Regions from separate parts of the Mycobacterium sp. NGS57 genome, predicted to be linked through region 1. Evidence: riboswitches for the same ligand, from Rfam matches in the RefSeq annotation. Region 1 holds a riboswitch; the other holds the start of a gene.
The links. Region 1 has a riboswitch for S-adenosylmethionine ahead of AC5Y43_RS06925 (hypothetical protein). Riboswitches for the same ligand answer to the same signal wherever they lie in the genome.
Positions count from the first base shown of each region.

Region 1 (11,642 bases):
TCCTGCGCGAACTGGGCATCGGATTCGTCGCCTACTCGCCGCTCGGCCGCGGCTTCCTCACCGGCGCGATCCGCTCCAACCGCGAGCTGCCCGACAGCGACTACCGCAAGACCAACCCGCGCTTCTTCGACGAGAACTTCGCGCACAACCTCAACAGCGCCGACGAATTGCGCGCCATCGCCGGCGACGCCGGCGCCACCCCCGCCCAGATTGCGTTGGCCTGGCTGCTCGCGAAAGGGCCTGACATCGTGCCGATTCCGGGAACCAAGCGCGTCGCGCGGCTCGAGGAGAACGCCGCCGCCGACACGGTCGAACTCACCCCCGATCAGCTGGCCAGCATCGACCGGCTCACCCCACCCGTCGGCGGCCACCACGCCGAGGCGCAAATGGGCTGGATCGACCGCTAGTGGCCGGCGACAAGAAGCTGGTGATCGGCGCCAGCGGCTTCCTCGGCTCCCATGTCACGCGGCAGCTTGTCGCCGCCGGGGCCGACGTGCGAGTCATGTTGCGCCGCACCAGCTCCACCAAGGGGATCGACGACCTGGCCGTCGAGCGGTGCTACGGCGACGTCTTCGACGACGCCGCGCTGCGTGCGGCGATGGCCGGGTGTGACGTCGTCTACTACTGCGTCGTCGACGCCCGGATGTGGCTGCGCGATCCCGCGCCGCTGTTTCGAACCAACGTCGAAGGGTTGCGGCACGTTCTCGACGCCGCCCTGGCCGCGGACCTGACGAAGTTCATATACACCAGCACCACAGGCTCTTTGGCTATCAGCGAGACCAGGGCGGTCACCGAAGACGATCCGCACAACTGGGATCAGGGCGGGGCCTACATCCAGGCCCGGGTGGCCGGCGAAGAGCTGCTGCTGTCCTACGCGCGGGACAAAGGGCTGCCCGCCGCGGCGATGTGCATCTCCACCACCTACGGCCCCGAAGACTGGGCGCCGACCCCGCACGGCTCTGTGATCTCCCTGGTCGCCAACGGGCGGTTCCCGTTCTATCTGGGCTACTCGGCAGAAGTTGTCGGCATCGAAGACGCAGCCAGGGCAATGCTTTTGGCCGCCGAGCGCGGGCGAAGCGGCGAGCGCTACATCATCTCGGACAAGTACCTGAGCATCAAGGAGCTGCACCGCATTGCCGCGACCGCCGTGGGTAGGCGCCCACCGCGCATACCCATCCCGATGCCCGTGCTGCGCGCCGGGGCGCGCGTCAACGACCTGCTGGCGCGGCTGCTGCGCCGCGACCTCCCGTTGGCCTACGCCGGGATGCGCATGGCCGAGCTCATGTCGCCCCTGGACCATTCCAAGGCCGAACGCGAACTCGGGTGGAAACCCGAACCCGTCGAAGACTCGATCCGCAAGGCCGCAATCTTTTTCGCGTCACGCCGCTAATCGTCCGAGGCCTTCGGCGCGCTCGATGCCGGGCTGGACCCGCCTTGCGGGTTGTCGTTCGACGCGTTGACCTGTCTTCCGTCCTCCGCTCGTCTATCGTCGCGGAGGAGGTTCGAGCCCGGTCAGACGTGAGAACGCGTCCCACGATGCGTCTGGGCCGGGCGGCCATTCTTGTTGCCACGCGCTCAGGGGAACGTCGGCAAGCGGGTCGAACCTGCTCGCCAACCGCCCGTACTCCTGCTTCTTCCACTCGCCGAGCCGCTGGACGTGTTTCGTGAACCCCATCAGCCGGTCGATCTGCGCCTTCTGGACTTCCGGTGAACTGTTGCCCCCCACGCCGATCCGATTCATCAGGCTGTGTCGTCCCAGGGCGAGTGGGCGAAATCCCCACGCCGACTGCAGTTCCGCGTTTACGGCCCGGCAATCGGCACACGCCAGCCATGACCACCGCGTGGGGCCGCCAGCCGTTCCCCTGCAGCAGATGATGCACAGGTCGAGCGCACGGGAGACATCACAACCTTTCCATTTCTCGGGCGAGTCTTCGTCCCCGCACGACTGCCAACGACCGTGCAGATAATTCCACCTGCAGGTGGTCGGCACGGGTCCTCGCAGCCATCCGCAAGGAATATGCACGGACAACTCGGTATTGCGCTTGCGTAGTGCCGCATCAGTGATGCTTAGCTTCTGCTTGGTCATTTCTTCGCCATTCCCGGCGACGCCACCCTCGGGCGTCCACCACTTGCACGTGTCACGTGCCGGCTCTTCCCCTGGGGCACCGTGCGGTGGTGGCGCGGTTGCCGGGACGGCGGGCCAGGTACCCGAACAGCCGTCCGCTCTTGAGCGACTCCAGGATAGGGGAGGACCCCGACAGATCCAACCAATGTTTTTGGCAAGCGTGCATCGTTACGCCTCGCGCACCACCGCACCCGACGAGCTGGGACCGCGGGAAAAGCCCTGCGCGATTGGGCGTCAAGTCATGCTCCGCACACGGGCTTGTGCGCTGCGGACGGGCGAATCGCGGAGCTAGTCCGCGGCGGCCAAAGCGCCCGGGCCGTATTTTTTCTCGATCAGCGTCCACGGATCGGCGTACTTGCCCCGGCCCTCAACCCTGCGCTGCAGCTTGAGCGCGGCGCGCATCAGGGGCCGCAACATCGGGCCGAGCACGCGCAAGACGATGCGCAGGTGCCGCTGGGGATCGGCGACCCAGGCCACCGTCTGGTCCCAGTCGTGCTCCTGAAAGCCAAGCAGCGCTTGCGATTCCGTGGTGTCGAACCAGCCCGTGAAACTCCACCCGCGCTCGTCGTCAGGGTCCCCGGGCAGGCTCGCCGAGGGGCCCAGGCGGCCCAGCCCGAGGGCGGCCATCACGTCGTCCTCCAGGTCGCGCTGGAGCTTCACATACGATTCGTTGCCGCCGATGAGCAGCACCTTGCCTGCGATCGCGTCCTGGCGGTCGACACCATTGGCGAAGGCCAGTGCCACGTCGCGTGCGTCGACGGCGTGAATGCGGTTGTCGCGCGGCATCGACTGCACCAGCACCAGGTAGTCGCCGCTGAAGTTCGCCTGCCCATCCGGCGAGATGACCCCGCCCAGCCGGAACAGCGCGTGCGGCAGGCCGCTGGCTTGCACCGCCGCCTCGGCCAGCACCTTGTCCTGGCCGTACTGGTCGATGGGATTCACCGCGGTCTCGGGGGTGATCCGCTCGGGGTGCCGGTAGGGGTTGATCGACCCGTACACCGCGGCGCTGGATGCCATCAGGAACAGCGGGGGAGCGGTCAGGGTCGTGGCGGCCGCCAGCAGGTTCTCGGTGCCCCCGACGTTGACCCGTCGCGCCAGCCCGGGGTGGCGATACGACGGCGGTGACACGATGGCCGCGAGGTGAACGATCGCCTCGGGTTGGTGGGCGGCGAGCAACTCGCGCACCGACGCGGCATCCGTCAGGTCGATGTAGACAGCAACCAGCGCTCCGGCGCCCGCGGACAATTCGGCCGCGGCGGCCACGGTCTTGTCGGTCCGCAGGTCCGTGGCGACGACGGTGCGGCCCCGCTCGAGCAGCAGCTGCGCGCACCGCTTGCCGACCTGACCGAATGCGCCGGTGATCAGGATGGTGCCGGCGGTCATCGGGATCCGGCCGGAGCGTGACATTTCACGCCAAAACTGTAACCCGTCAGTCAAGGCTGTATAGTCACGAAAAGTGCTGTACAGTCGCCCAGCACCAGCTCATCTCTCGAACAGCGCGGGAGGCCACCGGCGATGACGCCCAGGCGAATTCGAGGCCGCCCGTGAGCGGCGACGCGACCGAGTCCGTAGCGGAATTCCGCGACCGGGCCAGGGCCTGGCTGGCCGAGAACCTGCCGCGGCTGGACTCCGAGGACGCGATGGTCCTCGAGCGCGACGAACTGACGTCCTGGCAGCGCGCCCGCGAACTGCAGCGGATGCTGTACGACGGGGGATTCGCCGGAATCTGCTTTCCCCGCGAGTACGGCGGCCTCGGGTTGGGCTACGAGTACAAGAAGGCGTTCGACGCCGAGGCCCTGGCCTACGAGACACCGCTGCTGCTCAACGTCCCGTCCTTCGCGATCTGCTGCGCGACGATCCTCGACATGGGCGGTGAGGAGCAGAAGCGCACCCACATTCGGGCGGCATTGCGCGGCGACGAAGTGCTCGTGCAGCTGCTGTCGGAACCCAGCGGCGGCTCGGACCTCGCGGGCGTCCTCACACGCGCCGACCGCCGCGACGGGCGCTGGATCCTCAACGGCGCCAAGACCTGGAGCACCTGGGCGTTCGCGGCCGACTACGGCCTGTGCCTGGCCCGAACCGATTGGGACGCACCCAAACACGAGGGCCTGACGATGTTTCTGGTGCCGCTGCACCACCCCGGGGTGACGATCAGCCGCATCCAGCAGGTCAACGGCTCAATCGAGTTCTGCGAGGAGTTCTTCGACGACGTCGACCTGGGTGACGACGCGGTCGTCGGGGAGCCGGGCAAGGGGTGGGAGGTCGCGTCGCGCCAGCTCTATCATGAGCGCCGCAGCATGGGCGACGGCTCGGAATACACCAGCGGGCCCGGAATCACTGAGGCCGAGGACGTTTCGGTCGACCTGATGGCGCTGGTCGAGCGCACCGGGCAGGGCGGCAACGAACGCGTCGGGGAGATGGTCGGCCGCGCCCTGGTCCACCGTGCGGTGCACGGGCAACTGAGCGAACACGTCTACCACGCCGTCGTCGCCGGAACCCTGCCCCCCGCAGCCGGATCGATCATCCGGCTCGACATGGCCGAGGTGAGTCACGTCGAGAACGACACCGCGCACTCCGTTGCCGGCGCGGCGGGGGTGGTCGAGGACGACGCGGGGCTGCTCAACATCGGCACGCGGTACCTGGGCCGCCAGGTCGCCAGCATCGGCGGCGGCACCACCGAGATGGCGCGCAACGTGATCGGCGAACGGGTATTGAACTTCCCGCGCGAGTACGCCGCCGACCGCGGCGTGCCGTTCAAACAGGTGCGCCACGGCAAATCCCCAGGAGGAGGCCAGAAGTGAGCGATCAACTTCGTGATATCCGCGAGCTGGCCGAAGACACCGACGCCTACCGCGAGGAGCTGTACCGGCGCTGGACGGGCCTGTTGAGCTACCGCTACATCGGGCGCAATCACTCGTCGATGAACCTCGGCGAGACCGACGACACGGTCACCATCCGCCGCGACATGCGCAACGAGGCGGGCGGATTGATGGTGGCGCCGCTGGCGATCTCGTCGCCCGAGGGCTGCCAGACGGACATGGTCGCGGTCCCCAACCCGGTCATCGCGTCGGTGCAGATCGTCGACCCCGGCTACGACGTCACACGGATCGAGATTGTCGGGTCGGGCATCGTGCACCAGGGCCGGACCATGGGCTACGGGCGGTGCAAGATCGTCGACGCCGACAACCCCGATCGGGTGATCGCGTTCAACGAGGGCCAGGGGGCGGTCATCGGGGTGCCACCGGAAGGCCTTGGCAGGATGGATGTTTCGGGCACCGAGCTGGTGGTCGAGGACTCGCCCGACCTGCCGCCGCTGTGGCAGGCCTTCGGCGCCCGCAAGCGCGACGATGGCCACTGGACGCTGCCCGAACTGAGCACCGAACTCGCCTCACCGGATGCCGCGCTACACATCGGGCCTCAGCATGTCGTCCTCGAGACGGCGGCGACCGACCTGGCCGCCGACGCCGCCGCCACCCGCAGGGTGCAGGTCGCCAGCTGGCACGTCATGTTCATGTCGCGCGGCAAGGTGGGGCCCTTCCGCGTGGAGGGCACGGCGCATCTCGCCGGTTCAGGAGGTGGACCGCGACGCGTCGGCGTGCGCATGCTGCTGCACGACGAGGGCAACGCCGACAAGGCCGTCACCTCGGCCGCGGCGATCTTCGACGTCGTCGACTGACCAGATAGGGTGCAGAAAACCCCGGCACGCGACAGGAGAAGCACAGTGGCAGAACGGTTGGCGGGAAAGGTCGCGATCGTCAGCGGCGGAGCGCGGGGGATGGGTGCCTCGCACGTCAGGACGCTGGTGGCCGAGGGGGCCAAGGTGGTGTTCGGCGACATTCTCGACGACGAGGGCAAGGCGGTCGCGGCCGAAGTCGGTGACGCCGCGCGCTACCTACACCTGGACGTCACGAAGGCCGAGCACTGGGAAGCCGCGGTGGCGACGGCCCTCGGCGAGTTCGGCGGCGTCGACGTGCTGGTGAACAACGCCGGCATCCTCAACATCGGCACCGTCGAGGATTACGAACTCTCCGAGTGGCACAGGATTTTCGACATCAACGTGACCGGGGTGTTCCTCGGCATCCGCGCGGTGGTGAAGCCCATGAAGGAGGCGGGACGCGGGTCGATCATCAACATCTCATCCATCGAGGGGATGGCCGGCACTATCGCCTCCCACGGTTACACCGCAAGCAAATTCGCCGTGCGCGGGCTGACGAAATCGGTGGCGCTGGAACTGGGTCCGAGCGGGATCCGGGTGAACTCCATCCATCCCGGGCTCATCAAGACACCGATGACCGAATGGGTGCCCGACGACATCTTCCAGACCGCGCTGGGCCGCGCCGCCGACCCCCGCGAGGTGTCGAACCTCGTCGTGTACCTGGCCAGCGACGAGTCGAGCTACTCGACAGGCTCCGAGTTCGTCGTGGACGGCGGCACCACCGCCGGCCTGGGGCACAAGGACTTCTCGGCGGTGGACGCCAGTCAACAGCCGGAGTGGGTCACCTAAGCCCTACTGCACTTTCGCGGGTCCGGCGTCGACGAGCTCTTCGCGATGCTTGGCCGGAGTCGGCCAGGGCGACGGCTTCGGGCGCTGTCGCACCCGCTGCGGCCACCAGAACCACTTGCCCAGCAGCGCGGCGATCGATGGCGTCATCAGCGAGCGCACGATCAACGTGTCGAACAGCAACCCCAGGCCGATGGTCGTACCCACCTGGCCGATCACCGTCAACTCACTGACCGCCATCGTCATCATCGTGAACGCGAACACCAGACCCGCCGACGTCACCACCGACCCGGTGCCGCCCATCGATCGGATGATCCCGGTATTCAGGCCGGCGTGGATCTCCTCCTTGAACCGCGCCACCAACAGCAGGTTGTAGTCGGCGCCGACGGCCAGCAGGATGATCACCGACATCGCGAGCACCATCCAGTGCAGTTCGATGCCGATCAGGTGCTGCCAGATCAGCACCGAAAGCCCGAAGGAAGCGCCCAGCGACAGCAGGACCGTGCCCACGATCACCGCCGACGCCACGACGCCCCGGGTGATCAGCAGCATGATGATGAAAATCAGGCACAGCGAGGCGATCCCGGCGATCAGCAGGTCATAGGTGTTGCCGTCGCTGAGGTCCTTGTAGATGGACGCGGTGCCCGCGAGGTAGATCTTGGAGCCCTCCAGCGGAGTGCCCTTCAGCGACTCGTAGGCGGCCTTCTTGATGGCGCCGATGTGCGAAATGCCTTCCTGCGACATCGGATCACCGTCGTGGCTGATGATGAAGCGCACGGCGTGGCCGTCGGGGGAGATGAAGTTCTTCATGCCCTTCTTGAACTCGGCGTTGTTGAACGTCTCCGGCGGCAGATAGAACGAGTCGTCGTTCTTGGACGCGTCGAACGCCTTGCCCATGGCGTTGGAGTTCTTCTGCGCCTCGTTCTGCTGATCCTGCAGGCCCTTCTGGGTCGAATACATGGTCAGCATCGTGGTTTTCATGGCCTTCATGTTCTCGATCATCGACGGCATCAGCGCAACCATCTGCGGCATCAGCGTGTCGAGATGATCCATGACCGGCAGCAGGCTCTGGATGTCGTCGGTCATGATGTCGATGCCGTCGAGCGCATCGAAGACGGACCGGATCGAGAAACAGACCGGGATGTCGTAGCAGTGCTTTTCCCAGTAGAAGTAGCTGCGGAGCGGCCGGAAGAAGTCCTCGAAATCCGCCATGTGCTGACGCAATTCGTCGATATGCATGGTCATGTCGTGCATCTTCTTGACCATGGCATGCATGTCGTTTGACATCTGCACGGTGATGCTGGACATCTTTTCCATGCTGTCGATCGTCGTCTGCATCATGTCGGCCTGTTTGAGCATGTCGGCCATCTGGTCTTCTTGGTACTTCTGATTCATCTGCTGGGTGACGCCCTGCATGCTGATCTGGAACGGGATCGACGTGTGCTCGATCGGCGTGCCCTCCGGCCGGGTGATGGCCTGCACGCGAGAGATTCCCGGGACCCGGAAGATGGTCTTGGCGATCTTGTCGATGACCAGAAAGTCCGCGGAGTTACGCAGATCATGGTCGCTTTCGATCATCAGCACTTCGGGATTCATCCGTGCCTGCGAGAAGTGCCGGTCGGCGGCCGCGTAACCCTCATTCGCGGGCAGATCGGTGGGCAGGTAGTTGCGGTCGTTGTAGTTGGTGCGGTAGCCGGGCAGGGTCAGCAAGCCGACCAGCGCCACCCCGATCGTCATCACCAGGATCGGGCCGGGCCACCGCACGACCAGGGCGCCGACCTTGCGCCAGCCGCGAATCCTTTGCGCCCGCTTGGGTTCCAGAGTATTGCGGAAGCGGCACGCCAGCGAGATGACCGCGGGGCCCAGGGTCAAGGCTGCCGCCACGACGACCACCATGCCGATCGCCAGCGGGATGCCCAGCGTCTGGAAGTAGGGCAGGTTCGTGAAGTGCAGACAGAAGGTGGCGCCGGCGATGGTCAAGCCCGACCCGAGCACCACGTGGGCGGTGCCCTTGTACATCGTGTAGTACGCATCTTCTCGGGATTCGCCAATAGCGCGCGCTTCCTGATACCGACCGATCAGAAAGATCGCATAATCTGTTGCGGCCGCGATCCCCAGGGTGACCAACAGGTTCGTCGCGAACGTCGAGAGCCCGATGAGCTTGAAATAGCCCAGGAACGCGACCATTCCGCGCGCCGCCGACAGCTCGAGCACCACCATCACCAGCGTGAGCAGGACCGTGACGATCGAGCGATAGACCAACAGCAGCATCGCGATGATCACCGTGAATGTGGTCGCCGTGATGAGCTGCATGCTGCGGTCACCGGCCTCGTGCTGGTCCGCCGCCAGCGCCGCGGGGCCGGTGACATAGGCCTTGACCCCGCCGGGCGGGGGCATGCTCTTGACGATCTTCTGAACCGATTCCACCGATTCGTTGGCCAAGGCCTCGCCCTGGTTACCGGCGAGGTAGACCTGGACGTAGGCGGCCTTGCCGTCGTTGCTCTGCGCGCCCGCGCCGGTCAGCGGGTCGCTCCACATATCCTGAACGTGCTCAACGTGTTTGGTGTCGGCGTCGAGTCTCTTGACGACCTCGTCGTAGTACTTATGCGCATCCGCGCCCAGCGGATTCTGGCCCTCGAGGACGATCATCACCGAGCTGTTGGACTTGTACTCGTTGAACACGGCGCCCATGCGCTTGGTCGCGACCACCGACTGCGCGTCGTCGGGGGCCATCGACACCGAGCGCGTCTTGCCGACCTCCTCCAACTGGGGGACGGAGACGTTGAGCACGGCGATGATCGCGATCCAGCCCAGGATGATCGGCACGGCGAACGTCCGGATGAGCCGGGGGATCTTGTCCCGCACGGGTTCGCTGACGACGGGGATGGTGTCGGTGCGGGCGTCGTTGAACGTCGTGCTCATGCGGACTTCACCATGCAGAAGGTCAGCGCGTGTACGCCGTGGGTGAGGTTCTCGTCCTTGACCTCGTCATCGATGGTGATGCGGCAGCCCAGGGAGTTGCCGTCGCTTTGCGCCGAGAGGTTCGGGAACGCCGAAGGCGCGGTGGTGGACAGCACCAGCGTCCACGGCAGCGGCGCGCCGTCGATCCGTTTCGGGTCGGCGGACAGATCGAGGTAGTTCACGTTGGCGTGGGTCGCCGAGCCGAAGACTTCGTATTTGACGACCTTGGGCTTGAACGGCTTGGACTCATCGAGTCGCGGACTGGTCATGACGCCCGTGTCGTGCGCGCCGAAGAACGACTTGACTCGAGCGACGGCAAACCCGCCGACCAGGACCACCGCCACGATCAACAGCGGCAGCCAGGCGTTGCGCACCACCTTCGATAGCTGCACCTGCGGGCGTCCTTTCTCATCGCTCGGCGTCACTCGGCGGCCGGACCGGGCGAGGTCGGGTGGCACTGGCCGCAATCAGCTTGCGGCGCAGTGGACTTCGCCGATCATCGCGATCCGCGTGTTTTCGATCGTTGGGCGCTGGGATGCCGGCCCCGCATCGCCTTACCCCCTACTTAGCCCACCAAAGCATAGTACATTGCCTGCATAATTTGCAGACAGTGCAAAAAAGTGATCTAGCTAACTGTCGCGGGCGCTTCGAAAATGCTGTTGACCAGCGCGGCGGCGCGCTCGACGTAGGGCATCGGCGTGTCGTCGGCGTACTTCGAGTCGTCGCTGGCCCAGCGCTCGAGGCCCGAACGGACGGCCGTCAACGCCAGCGCCGCGATCAGGGCGGGGATGTCGTCGTCGGGCCGCATCGCCTGGCGGCGCGCGACGATGTCGGTGAGCTGGGTCTGGAATCGCTCCAACTCGGCGAGGAACGCGGCCAGGACGGCGGGGCTGGTTTTGGCCAGTTCCATCATGCCGGCGGCCTGTTCGCGCCGCGGCGGCAGGTCGCGCAGATGGTGGGCCGCCAGCGTGATGAGCTCGGCCAGCACGACCCGGTACGAGGCGGACCCGGCCGCGATGAATTCCTCGGCCAACTCGGGGGGCAGGTCGGAGGGGCCGTAGGCGATCGCGGATTCTTTGGTGGGGAAGTAGTTGAAGAACGTGCGCGTGGAAATGCCGGCGTCGATGCAGATCTCCTCGATGGTGACCTTGTCGAAACCGCGGTCGCTCGCCAGGCGCACCGCGGCGTCGCGGATGTCCGCGCTCGTCTGGCGGCGGCGCCGCTCGCGAAGTCCCATCTCGTTGCCCATGGCACTAATAGTTGCACAAAACGCAAACTTTGCAGTCAGGTTGTGACGGGTCCGTCCGCGCCGACTACCTCACGGGCGTCTTGAGGTTAAGGCGTCGCGCAGGTGGTCGCACTGGCTGGCGAAGAACTTCACCGACACCGGCGCCTTGTCCGCGATCTGATCGAACGCATGAAACGCCCCCGGGACGATCTCTTCATGCACGGGGACGCCCGCCTCGCGCAGCCGTCGCGCGTAGTCCAAGCATTCCTGATAGAACAGGTCCAGCGAGCCAACCCCGATCCAGGTCGGGGGCAGGCCGGCCAGGTTCTCCCGTCGCGCCGGCGCGGCCTCCCTGGGATCCGCGCCGTTGAGATACCACCGCCACGCCAGCCGATTGTCGTTGGCGGTCCAAACGATTCGCTTGTCGCCCCCGCCGGCGCCGGTCCGGTCGTCCAGCATCGGATAGACCAGCATCTGGTAGGCGAGCTTGATGTCGTCGCGATCGTGGGCCCGTTGGGCCACCGCCGCCGCGAAATGTCCACCGGCACTGGCCCCCCCGATCGCGACCCGATCCGGGTCGACCCACGGTTGCCGCGCCAGCCATTGCAGCGCCGCATAGCAGTCCTCCACCGGGATCGGGTAGGGATGCTCGGGTGCCAGCCGGTGTTCCACCGCGGCCACCGCGACATCGGTGAGATGCGAGAGCTTCCGGAGAAACTTGTCGTCCTGGGCGGCGTGGCCCATGATCGTGCCGCCGCCGTGGATCCACAACATCGCCGGCGCCCGCTCGGGCAGGCTGGCCGGGCGATGCAGCCGGACCGTCACGT
Region 1 is NZ_JCALCP010000003.1:120,771-132,412, forward strand. Features, by position in the region: gene AC5Y43_RS06915 (aldo/keto reductase) at 1-407, shown strand, start outside; gene AC5Y43_RS06920 (NAD-dependent epimerase/dehydratase family protein) at 407-1,390, shown strand; gene AC5Y43_RS06925 (hypothetical protein) at 1,484-2,086, opposite strand; SAM riboswitch class IV at 2,121-2,232, opposite strand; gene AC5Y43_RS06930 (NAD-dependent epimerase/dehydratase family protein) at 2,414-3,508, opposite strand; gene AC5Y43_RS06935 (acyl-CoA dehydrogenase family protein) at 3,670-4,926, shown strand; gene AC5Y43_RS06940 (hypothetical protein) at 4,923-5,801, shown strand; gene AC5Y43_RS06945 (SDR family oxidoreductase) at 5,847-6,629, shown strand; gene AC5Y43_RS06950 (MMPL/RND family transporter) at 6,633-9,548, opposite strand; gene AC5Y43_RS06955 (MmpS family transport accessory protein) at 9,545-9,979, opposite strand; gene AC5Y43_RS06960 (TetR family transcriptional regulator) at 10,213-10,836, opposite strand; gene AC5Y43_RS06965 (alpha/beta hydrolase) at 10,906-11,642, opposite strand, start outside.

Region 2 (11,642 bases), on a different contig from region 1:
CGCCCAATCCTGTTGTGCGGCATCGCGATGATGATCGCCGCCGACGTCGTGTTGATGGTGGTGTTCGCCTCCGGCCTGGGCGGGGCCGGACTGGTGTTCGGGTTCGCCGGCATCCTGTTGTTCATCGTCGGCTACACCATGGGCTTCGGCTCCCTGGGCTGGGTGTACGCCAGCGAAAGCTTTCCATCGCGGCTGCGGTCCCTCGGGTCTTCCACGATGCTCACCTCCAACCTGGTGGCCAACGCGATCGTCGCCGCCGTGTTCTTGACCTTGCTGCATTCCCTTGGCGGCGCAGGGACTTTCGCGCTGTTCGGGTTCCTCGCGTTGGTGGCGTTCGGCTTCGTCTACCGCTATGCGCCCGAGACCAAAGGGCGCCCACTGGAGGAGATAAGCCACTTCTGGGAGAACGGCGGCCGGTGGGACTGATCTCCGCGGGAACCATGGTCCTCGACGGTCAGGCCGGCCGGCCGGGCTGGTTGGAGACGTCCGGTGCACGAATCGTCGCGAGCGGGGCCGGCCCGCCGCCCCGGCCGGCGGACCGGGAATTCCCGGATTGCGTTGTGGTTCCGGGCTTTGTCGACATGCACGTGCACGGCGGGGGCGGGGCCTCCTACACCGACCCCGACGGCATCGCCGCGACGGCCGAGTTTCATCTGCGGCACGGCACCACCACCACACTCGCCAGTCTGGTCACCACCTCGCCGGCGGAGTTGATCGCGGGCGTGCGGGCGCTGGCTTGCCAGCAGGGCGCGGTCGCGGGCATCCATCTGGAGGGGCCGTGGCTGAGCCGGGCGCGCTGCGGAGCCCACGATCCTGCCCGGATGCGTGACCCGGATCCCGCCGAGATCGACGCCGTGCTGGCCGCGGGCGGCGGCGCGATCCGGATGGTCACCCTGGCGCCCGAATTGCCGGGAGCCGAGGAGGCGATCCGGCGTTTTCTGGCCGCGGGTGTCGTTGTGGCCGTGGGGCATACCGACGCGACCTACGAGCAGGCAAGGCGGGCAATCGATCTCGGCGCCACGGTCGGCACCCATCTGTTCAACGCGATGCCGCCGCTGCACCACCGCGAGCCGGGGCCCGCGCTCGCGTTGCTGCAGGACCCGCGGGTGACCGTCGAACTCATCGCCGACGGCGTGCACGTGCACCCGGAGGTGGTGCGCGCGGTCGTCGCCGCCGCGGGACCCGACCGCGTCGCGGTGGTCACCGACGCGATCGCCGCGGCCGGCTGCGCCGACGGCGCGTTTCGGCTCGGCGCGGTGCCGATCGATGTCGCAGCCGGCGTGGCGCGGGTGCGCGGAACGTCGACGATCGCCGGCAGCACCGCCACCATGGACCGGCTGTTCCGCACAGTCGCCGGGGTCGCGGGCTTGGCCGCCGCGGTGCGGATGACGGCGACGACGCCGGCGCGGGCCCTCGGGCTCGAAGGCGTGGGCGCGCTGCGGGAGGGCTTCGACGCCAACCTCGTTGTGCTCGACCGCGATCTGCGCGTGGCTGCGGTCATGGCCCGGGGCGACTGGCTGGCCGACGGGTAGCCCGGCGCGCCTGTCACATATCGCGCCGGCGCCTCGTCATACCTGTGAACCGCCATCGACCACGGAGGGTCACCATGAATACGTTGCTATGGACGCTGCAGGTCTTGCTCGCCGCGATCTTCCTCGCCTCGGGGCTGGCGAAGATCAGCATGCCCAGGGATCGGCTTCTCGCGACGGGACAAACAGGCATCGCACCGTTTCCCATGCCGGTGGTGCGAGCCACCGCGTTCTGTGAACTGTTGGGCGCCATCGGGATTGTGCTGCCGCGGGTGGTGGGCGTCGCCGAGTTCTTCGTCCCGGCCGCCGCAGGCGGACTCGCGATCGTCATGGTCGGGGCCATGGCCTCGCACGCGCACCTGCGCGAGCCCCGTAGCGTCGCGGTGAACGTGGCGATCTTCGTCACCGCCGTCACGGTGGCCGTGGGCAGGGCGGTCGAGCTGTGAACGCGCACCCGTTCCGCGCCGCCGTCGAGTCCGGCGAACTCGGTGACATCGGTCGCCTGTTCGCCGACGACGCGGTGCTCAACAGCCCCATCGCGCACCGGCCCTACCGCGGTCCCGGCACCATCGCGGCCGTCATCGGCGCCGTCGGTGAGGTACTGGACGGCTTCCGGTTCGAAAAGGAGCTGCCCGGCGGCCCCGATCACGTGCTGCTTTTCGGCGCCACCGTGGACGGGATGCGGATCCAGGGCTGCGACTTCGTGCATACGCGCGACGACGGCCTGATCGACGAGATCACGGTCATGGTGCGCCCGCTGAAGGCGGCCATCGTGTTCGCCGAGAAGGTGCGCGCGGCGCTGGAGGCTGTAGGCTAGCGCAGCCAGCGGGCCAGCCGGGAAAACACCAGCGCCCCAACGGCTCCCAGGCCCACCGCGGTCATCGCCTGACGGGTGCTGAGACCCTCGTCGAGCTGCACCCGCGGCGCGATGATCGCCGGTGGCGGAGGCTGCACGGGCGTGGTGCGCGGGTCATCGGAGGCGGTGGCCGCCCAGGCGGCGGCGAACAGGACCAGAAACGCCGTGATGTAGGCGAACACCATGAGCCCCAGCACCGGACCGAAGGTGGCACCCGCGGGGCTGCGCAGCACCGTCCGCAAGTACAACGATGCCACCTGTTTGAACACCTCGAAGCCGACCGCCGCGAGCAGCCCGGCCCGCATCGAGTCGGCGAAGTCGACCTTCTCGCGCGGCAGCCGCGCGATCATCCAGGTGAACAGCATCCAGGACACCAGCAGCGAGATCAGGATCGAGATCAGCCGGAACAGCCAGTCGAACACCGAGAACTCGGGTATTCCAAGCCATCTCAGCACGGCGCCCATCGGGGCGGCGTGGCCGAGGGTGCTCAGCACCACGCTCGCCAGGGCCACCAGGAACGTCCCCACCATCGCCGCCAGGTCGGAAAGCTTGTCGCGCACAAAGCCCGGCGACTCGATGCGCTGATCCCACCACATCTCGGTCACCGCCGCGCGCAGGTGCGAGATCCAGCCGAGGCCGGCCCAGGCCGCGGTCACCAGGCCGATGACACCGACCGAGGTCCGCGCGTCGATCGCCGAGTTCATCAGGTCGACGAGTTGTTGCGACAAAGCGCCCGTCACCGCGGATCGGATGTGCGCGTCGATCGTGGCCAGCAACTCGGGGCGGCGCGACAGCAAAAATCCGAACGCCGCGAAACCCACCATCAGCAACGGAAATAGCGCAAAGATCGTGTAGTAGGACAGGCCCGCGGCGTAGAAGCCGCCGTTGCGATCGCCGAAGCGCCGGTAGGCGCGCAGCACGTGATCGATCCACCCGAACCGGGCCCGCAGCCGGTCAATCAGCCCCGGCTTGGTCGGCTCGGTCATGGTCAAACCTATTCGGCTAGCGGAAGAAACCCTAACCGATCGTAAACCCGCCGAACGGTTTTGCCCGCCACCTCCTCGGCGCGCTGCGCCCCGGCCGCGAGCACCGACTCCAATTCCGTGCGATCGGCCATCAATTCGTCGACGCGTGCCTTGATCGGCCCGACGAACTCGACGACGGCCTCGGCGGTGTCCTTCTTCAAGTCGCCGTAGCCGCGCCCCGCGTAGCCCTCGACGAGCGTCTCGATGCCGACCCCGGTGACCGCCGACTGGATGGTCAGCAGGTTCGACACGCCGGCCTTGGCCGCTGTGTCGTAACGGATCTCGCGCTCGCTGTCGGTCACCGCGGAGCGAATTTTCTTGGCCGACAACGCCGGATCGTCGAGCAGGTTGATCAGACCGGCATCGCTGGCCGCCGATTTGCTCATCTTCGACGTCGGATCCTGCAGGTCGTAGATCTTGGCGGTGACCTTGGGGATGAGCACGTCGGGAACCACGAAGGTGTCGGGGAAGCGGGCGTTGAACCGCTGCGCGATGTCGCGCGCCAGCTCGAGATGCTGGCGCTGGTCCTCCCCCACGGGCACCAGGTCGCTGTCGTAGGCCAGCACGTCGGCGGCCTGCAGGACGGGATAGGTGAAAAGGCCCACCGTGGTCGAGTCGCTGCCGTGGCGCGTGGACTTGTCCTTGAACTGCGTCATGCGCGACGCCTGCCCGAACCCGGTGAAGCAACCCAGCACCCACGCCAGCTGGGCATGGGCGGGCACGTGGCTCTGCACGAACACGGTGCTGCGGGCGGGGTCGATGCCCAGCGCCAGGTACTGGGCGGCGGTGATCAGGGTGCGGCGGCGCAGGGCGTCGGGATCCTGCGGAATGGTGATGGCGTGCAGGTCGACGACGCAGAAGAACGGGTCGTGGTCGTCCTGCAGGCCGACCCACTGCGTGATCGCACCCAACGCGTTGCCGAGGTGAAGCGAGTCGGACGTGGGCTGCACGCCGGAGAAGATCCGGCTGGATCCGGTAGCGGTGCTCATGATGCCGTCGATCTTTTCACGACGGGCACAGGGCGCCTCGACCACCGGTCATCCCTTTGTTGCGGTACCGGCGGTACCGCCTTTACTGTCGGCACTATGACGTCTCGAGCCCCCATCCACCTCGGCTCCGGGGAACCCGTGTTGTTCCTGCACCCCTTCCTGCTGTCCCAGACGGTATGGGAGGACGTGGCGCAGCGGGTGGCCGACACCGGTCGCTATGAGGTGTTCGCCCCGACCATGGCCGGCCACAACGGCGGGCCGTACGCCGGCACCTGGCTGTTGAGCTCGGCGGTCCTGGCCGACCGCATCGAGGGTCAGATGGACGAGCTCGGCTGGAAGACCGCCCACATCGTCGGCAACTCGCTGGGCGGCTGGGTCGCGTTCGAACTCGAGCGGCGCGGGCGCGCCCGCAGCGTCACCGGCATCGCGCCAGCCGGCGGGTGGACGCGGTTCAGCCCGGTGAAGTTCGAGGTGATCGGCAAGTTCATCTCGGGGCTGCCGATCCTGCTGCTGACCCGCCTGCTCGGCCAGCGGGTGCTGCGGCTGCCGTTCAGCCGCCGGCTGGCGACCCTGCCGCTCAGCGCGTCGCCGGATGGGGTGAGCGAGCGGAAGCTGTCCGGCATCGTCGACGACGCCGCGCATTGCCCGGCCTATTTCCAGCTGCTGGTCAAGGCGTTGCTGCTGCCGGGGTTGCTCGAGTTGGCCGACACCGCCGTGCCCGCCCACCTCGTGCTGTGCGAAAAGGACCGGGTGGTGCCGCCGCAGCGGTTCAGCCGGCACTTCACCGACTTTTTGCCCAAGGACACGAGGGTGACCCGGCTCGACGGCGTCGGCCACGTGCCGATGCTGGAGGCGCCCGATCGCATCGCCGACGTCGTCACCGACTTCCTCGACGAGTGCACCAAAGGTGACGGGCGCCGCGAGGAATCAGCCGGCTAAGGCCTTGTCGAGGTTCTCGGCGATGGAGTTGAGGAACTCCTCGCTCTGCTGCCACTCCTGATCGGGACCGATCAGGATGGCGAGGTCCTTGGTCATCTTGCCGCCCTCGACGGTGGAGATGACGACCTCCTCCAGCTTCTGGGCGAAGTCGCTGACCTCGGGTGTGTCATCCAGCTTGCCGCGGTGCTGCAGCCCGCGCGTCCAGGCGAAGATCGATGCGATCGGGTTGGTGGAGGTCGGCTTGCCGGCCTGGTACTGCCGGAAGTGGCGGGTGACGGTGCCGTGCGCGGCCTCGGCCTCCACCGTCTTGCCGTCGGCCGTCATCAGCACCGACGTCATCAGCCCCAACGATCCGTAGCCCTGCGCGACGGTGTCGGACTGCACGTCGCCGTCGTAGTTTTTGCAGGCCCACACGTAGCCGCCCTCCCACTTGAGGCAGGCGGCCACCATGTCGTCGATGAGCCGGTGCTCGTAGGTCAGGCCCTCGGCCTCGAACTGCTCCTTGAACTCCTCGTCGTAGATGCGCTGGAACTCGTCTTTGAACATGCCGTCGTAGGCCTTGAGGATGGTGTTCTTGGTGGACAGATACACCGGCCATTTGGCGTTCAGGCCGTAGGTGAACGACGCCCGCGCGAAGTCCTGGATGGATTGCTTGAAGTTGTACATCCCCATCACGACGCCGCCGTCCTCGGGGATGGTCACCATCTCGTGCACCATCGGCTCGCTGCCGTCGGCGGGGGTGAACGTCAGCGAGACGGTACCCGGCTTGTCGACTTTGAAATTCGTCGCCCGGTACTGGTCACCAAAGGCGTGACGGCCGATGACAATCGGTTTGGTCCAGCCCGGAACCAGGCGCGGCACATTCGAAATCACGATCGGTTCGCGGAAGATGGTGCCGCCCAGGATGTTCCGAATGGTCCCGTTCGGCGACAGCCACATCTTCTTCAAGTTGAATTCGGAGACGCGGGCCTCGTCGGGGGTGATGGTGGCGCATTTGACGCCCACGCCGTGCCTTTTGATGGCGTAGGCCGCGTCGATCGTCACCTGGTCGTCGGTGCGGTCGCGGTGCTCCATCCCCAGGTCGTAGTACTCCAGGTTGATGTCGAGATGGGGCAGGATGAGCATGTCCTTGATGAGCTTCCAGATGACGCGGGTCATCTCGTCGCCGTCGAGCTCGACTACCGGGCCCTTGACCTTGATCTTGGATTCGCCTGCCATATCGAGTTCGACTTTCTCTCGCGGCCCTTAACCTTGCGAAGCTGCCAGCGCTTCGTTGAACGTCTTGCTCGGCCGCATCACTGCAGTCGTCTTCTCGGTGTCCGGGCGATAGTAGCCGCCGATGTCGACCGCCTCGCCCTGCTCCTCCGCGAGTTCGGCCACGATCTTGTCCTCGTTGCGGCTCAATTCGTCGGCCAGCGAGGCGAAGTGCTCGCGCAACTCTTCGTCGTCGGATTGCGCGGCGAGTTGCTCGGCCCAGTACAACGCCAGGTAGAACTGGCTGCCGCGATTGTCGAGTTCGCCGGTCTTGCGTGACGGACTCTTGTTGTTCTCCAACAACTTTCCGATCGCCGCATCCAGTGTCTTGCCCAAAAGCTCGGCGCGCTCGTTGTCGGTCTTGACACCGATGTCTTCGAAACACGCTCCCAGCGCCAGGAACTCACCGAGGGAATCCCAGCGCAGGTGATTTTCCTCGACGAGCTGGTGGACGTGCTTCGGTGCCGAACCGCCCGCTCCCGTCTCGTACATCGCGCCGCCGGACAACAGCGGGACGATGGACAGCATCTTGGCGCTGGTGCCGAGCTCCAGGATCGGGAACAGGTCGGTGAGGTAGTCGCGCAGGATGTTTCCGGTCGCGGCGATGGTGTCCTGTCCGCGCATCGCGCGCTCCAGCGTGTACCGCATGGCCCATACCTGCGGCATGATCTGGATTTGGAGGCCCTCGGTGTCGTGCTCCTTCAGGTACGCCTTGACCTTCTTGCGCAGTTCGACCTCGTGCGGGCGTTCGGTGTCGAGCCAGAACACCACCGTCATGCCCGAGTTGCGCGCCCGGGTGACGGCCAGCTTGACCCAGTCCCGGATCGCCTCGTCGGTGACGATCGGCATCCGCCAGATGTCGCCTTCTTCCACGTTCTGACTGAGCAGGACCTCCCCGGTCTCGAGGTCGACGATGTTGGCGACACCGTCCTCGGGGATCTCGAATGTCTTGTCGTGCGAGCCGTATTCCTCGGCCTGCTGGGCCATCAGGCCCACGTTGGGCACCGTGCCCATCGTCGTCGGGTCGAACTGCCCGTGGGTTTTGCAGAAGTTGATGATCTCCTGGTAGATGCGGGCGAAGGTCGACTCGGGGTTGACGGCCTTGGTGTCCTTCTGCCGCCCGTCGGCGCCCCACATCTTGCCGCCGGCGCGGATCATCGCCGGCATCGACGCATCCACGATCACGTCGCTGGGCGAATGGAAGTTGGTGATGCCCTTGGCCGAATCGACCATCGCGAGCTCGGGACGGTGTTCGTGGCAGGCGTGCAGGTCGCGGATGATCTCCTCGTGCAGGGAGGCGGGCAGCGACTCGATCTTGTCGTAGAGATCGACCAATCCGTTGTTGACGTTGACGCCGAGTTCGTCGAACAGCTCCTGGTGCTTGGCGAACGCATCCTTGTAGAAAATCTTCACGGCGTGGCCGAAGACGATGGGATGGGAGACCTTCATCATGGTCGCCTTGACGTGGAGCGAGAACATCACGCCGGTCTCGTAGGCGTCCTGCATCTGCTCCTCGTAGAACTCGCAGAGTGCCTTCTTGCTCATGAACATGCTGTCGATGACGTCGCCGTCGCGCAGCTCGACCTTGTCCTTGAGCTCGAGGGTCTGACCGCTTTGGGTTTCCAGCACCATCTTCACGCTGCGCGCGCGATCCAGCGTCATCGACTTCTCCCCGTGGTAAAAGTCGCCGTGCCGCATGGTCGCGACGTGGGTGCGCGCCGCCGGCGAAAACTCCCCCATGCTGTGCGGGTGCTTGCGCGCGTACTCCTTGACGGCCTTGGGCGCGCGCCGGTCGGAGTTGCCCTCACGCAGTACCGGGTTGACCGCGCTGCCAAGGCATTTGGCATAGCGCTCCCGAATTGCCTTGTCCTCGTCGGTCTTCGGATTCTGCGGAAAGTCCGGAACCTTGAAGCCCTTCCCTTGCAGCTCCTTGATCGCGGCGACCAGCTGGGGCACCGAGGCGCTGATGTTCGGCAGCTTGATGATGTTGGTGTCGGGCCGCTTCGTCAGCGCGCCCAGTTCCGCCAGGGCGTCCGGCACCCGCTGCTCTTCGGTCAGGTGATCGGGGAACTCCGCCAGGATCCGGGCGGCCAGCGAGATGTCACCCGTCTCGATCTTGAGGCCCGCCGGCTCGGCGAAGGCCCGCACGATCGGCAGGAACGCGTAGGTCGCCAGCAGCGGCGCCTCGTCGGTCAACGTGTAGATGACGGTCGGCTGTTCGGCGCACACGGTCCATCTCTCCTGGCGTCATTGATCGGATATCGATGGGGCTCAGCGTTCTGGCTGCCACGTTATCAAGGGTGTTTGGACAGGCGTCGACCGCAGGCCAGCGCGCTGAACTGCGGCACCGGTGGCCGCCGGACCATAGGAGTTGGCTCGAGTTGGCGGGGACTCGCCGCTATGAGATAGGCTTCACATCGGTCATGAGTGCCAGCGCTAAGCCCCGGCTTGCTGGCCGGCAACCCTCCAACCGCGGTGGGGTGCCCCGGGTGAAAGACCAGGTCTAGTAGCCACAGGCTGCGCGGCAAGCGCGGGTCCGCCATAACGGACCCCTGACTAGAGGGGAAACGTGATGTGCACTCATCAAGCTCATTTGCGGCGCTTCGTGTGCCGTCGCTAGGTCGACGGCGCACTTCCCGATGCCAGTTCATGCCCTTCCGAGAAGAAAGCACCGCCGCACGTGAGCTCTAGAGACAGCGAGACAGATACCGCCGACCCCACCGCGCATTGGTCGTTCGAGACCAAGCAGGTGCACGCCGGCCAGCAGGCCGACCCGACCACCCACGCCCGCGCCCTGCCGATCTACCAGACCACCTCGTACACCTTCGACGACACTGCGCACGCCGCGGCGCTGTTCGGGCTCGAGGTTCCGGGCAACATCTACACCCGGATCGGCAACCCGACCACCGACGTCGTCGAGCAGCGGGTCGCCGCGCTCGAGGGCGGCGTCGCCGCGCTGTTTCTCAGCTCCGGGCAGGCGGCTGAGACATTCGCCATATTGAACCTCGCATGTGCCGGCGATCACATCGTGTCCAGCCCGCGGCTCTACGGCGGCACGTACAACCTGTTCCACTATTCGCTGGCCAAGCTCGGCATCGAGGTCAGCTTCGTCGCCAATCCCGACGACCTCGACTCGTGGCAGGCCGCGGTCCGGCCCAACACCAAGGCGTTCTTCGCCGAGACCATCTCCAACCCGCAGATCGACGTGCTGGACACGCCCGGGGTCGCCGGGGTGGCCCACGCCAGCGGGGTGCCGCTGATCGTCGACAACACCATCGCCACTCCGTACCTGATCCAGCCGTTCACGCAGGGCGCCGACATCGTGGTGCACTCGGCCACCAAGTACCTGGGCGGGCACGGCTCCGCGATCGCGGGCGTCATCGTCGACGGCGGCACCTTCGACTGGACGCAGGGCCGCTTCCCCGGGTTCACCACGCCCGACCCCAGCTACCACGGCGTGGTGTACGCCGAGCTGGGCCCGCCGGCGTATGCGCTCAAGGCGCGCGTGCAACTGCTGCGCGACCTCGGGTCGGCCGCCGCGCCGTTCAACGCGTTCCTGGTGGCCCAGGGCCTGGAAACGCTGAGCCTGCGCATGGAGCGCCACGTCGCCAACGCCCAGCGGGTCGCCGAGTTTCTGGCCGGCCATGACGGGGTGGTGTCGGTGAACTATGCGGGGCTGCCCGGCTCGCCGTGGTACGAACGCGGAAAGAAGCTGGCGCCCAAGGGAACCGGGGCCGTGCTGGCGTTCGAGCTGGCCGGCGGCGTCGAGGCCGGCAAGGCGTTCGTCAACGCCCTCAAGCTGCACAGCCACGTCGCCAACATCGGCGACGTGCGCTCGCTGGTGATTCACCCGGCGTCGACCACGCATGCCCAGCTGAGCCCCGAGGAGCAGCTGAGCACCGGCGTCAGCCCCGGGCTGGTGCGGCTGGCCGTCGGCATCGAGGGCATCGACGACATCCTGGCCGACCTGGAGCTCGGGTTTGCCGCGGCCCGGAAGTTCAGCGGTGAGTCACACACCGTGGCGGCGGTCTGAAGAGTCTGACATGACGATCTCCGACGTTGGAACCCAGACGCTGCCCGCCGAAGGCGAAGTCGGGTATGTCCACATCGGCTCGCTGCGGCTGGAAAGCGGTGAGGTGATTGACGACGTCTGCATCGCCGTCCAGCGCTGGGGCGAGCTGTCGCCCACACGCGACAACGTAGTGGTGGTGCTGCACGCGCTGACCGGCGATTCCCACATCACCGGGCCCGCCGGCCCCGGACACCCCACGCCCGGCTGGTGGGACGGCGTGGCCGGGCCGGGCGCGCCGATCGACACCGACCGCTGGTGCGCGGTGGCCACCAACGTGCTGGGTGGCTGCCGCGGATCCACCGGCCCCAGCTCGCTCGCGCGCGACGGAAAGCCTTGGGGCTCACGGTTTCCGCTGATTTCGGTGCGCGACCAGGTGGCCGCCGACATCACCGCGCTGGCCGCTCTGGGCATCGACCAGGTGGCCGCCGTGGTCGGCGGATCCATGGGCGGCGCAAGGGCTTTGGAGTGGATCGTCGGTCACCCGGAGCGGGTGCGTGCCGGGCTGCTGCTGGCCGTCGGGGCGCGCGCGACCGGAGACCAGATCGGCACCCAGACCACGCAGATCGCGGCCATCAAGGCCGACCCCGACTGGCAGGGCGGCGATTACCACGAGACGGGCCGGGCGCCGGCCGCCGGGTTGACGATCGCGCGGCGCTTCGCGCACCTGACCTATCGCGGCGAGGCGGAGCTGGACACCCGGTTCGCCAACGACAGCCAGGGCGGCGAGGACCCGGGCCCCCCATTCGGAGGCGGCCGCTACGCCGTGCAGAGCTACCTGGAACACCAGGGCGACAAGCTGCTGGCCCGCTTCGACGCCGGCAGCTACGTCATCCTGACCGAGGCGCTGAACAGCCACGACGTCGGCCGCGGCCGGGGCGGGGTCGAAGCGGCCCTGCGCGGGTGCCCGGTGCCGGTGGTGGTCGGCGGCATCACCTCCGACCGGCTCTACCCGCTGCGCCTGCAACAGGAGCTGGCCGA
Region 2 is NZ_JCALCP010000002.1:127,086-138,727, reverse strand. Features, by position in the region: gene AC5Y43_RS04040 (sugar porter family MFS transporter) at 1-426, shown strand, start outside; gene nagA (N-acetylglucosamine-6-phosphate deacetylase) at 441-1,532, shown strand; gene AC5Y43_RS04030 (DoxX family protein) at 1,607-1,975, shown strand; gene AC5Y43_RS04025 (nuclear transport factor 2 family protein) at 1,972-2,346, shown strand; gene yhjD (inner membrane protein YhjD) at 2,343-3,371, opposite strand; gene trpS (tryptophan--tRNA ligase) at 3,380-4,399, opposite strand; gene ephH (epoxide hydrolase EphH) at 4,541-5,338, shown strand; gene AC5Y43_RS04005 (NADP-dependent isocitrate dehydrogenase) at 5,327-6,556, opposite strand; gene AC5Y43_RS04000 (NADP-dependent isocitrate dehydrogenase) at 6,584-8,821, opposite strand; SAM riboswitch class IV at 9,012-9,129, shown strand; gene AC5Y43_RS03995 (bifunctional o-acetylhomoserine/o-acetylserine sulfhydrylase) at 9,273-10,625, shown strand; gene metX (homoserine O-acetyltransferase MetX) at 10,636-11,642, shown strand, end outside.
Region 2: linked by a shared signal. The riboswitch ahead of AC5Y43_RS03995 (bifunctional o-acetylhomoserine/o-acetylserine sulfhydrylase) and the one ahead of AC5Y43_RS06925 (hypothetical protein) in region 1 are both predicted to bind S-adenosylmethionine.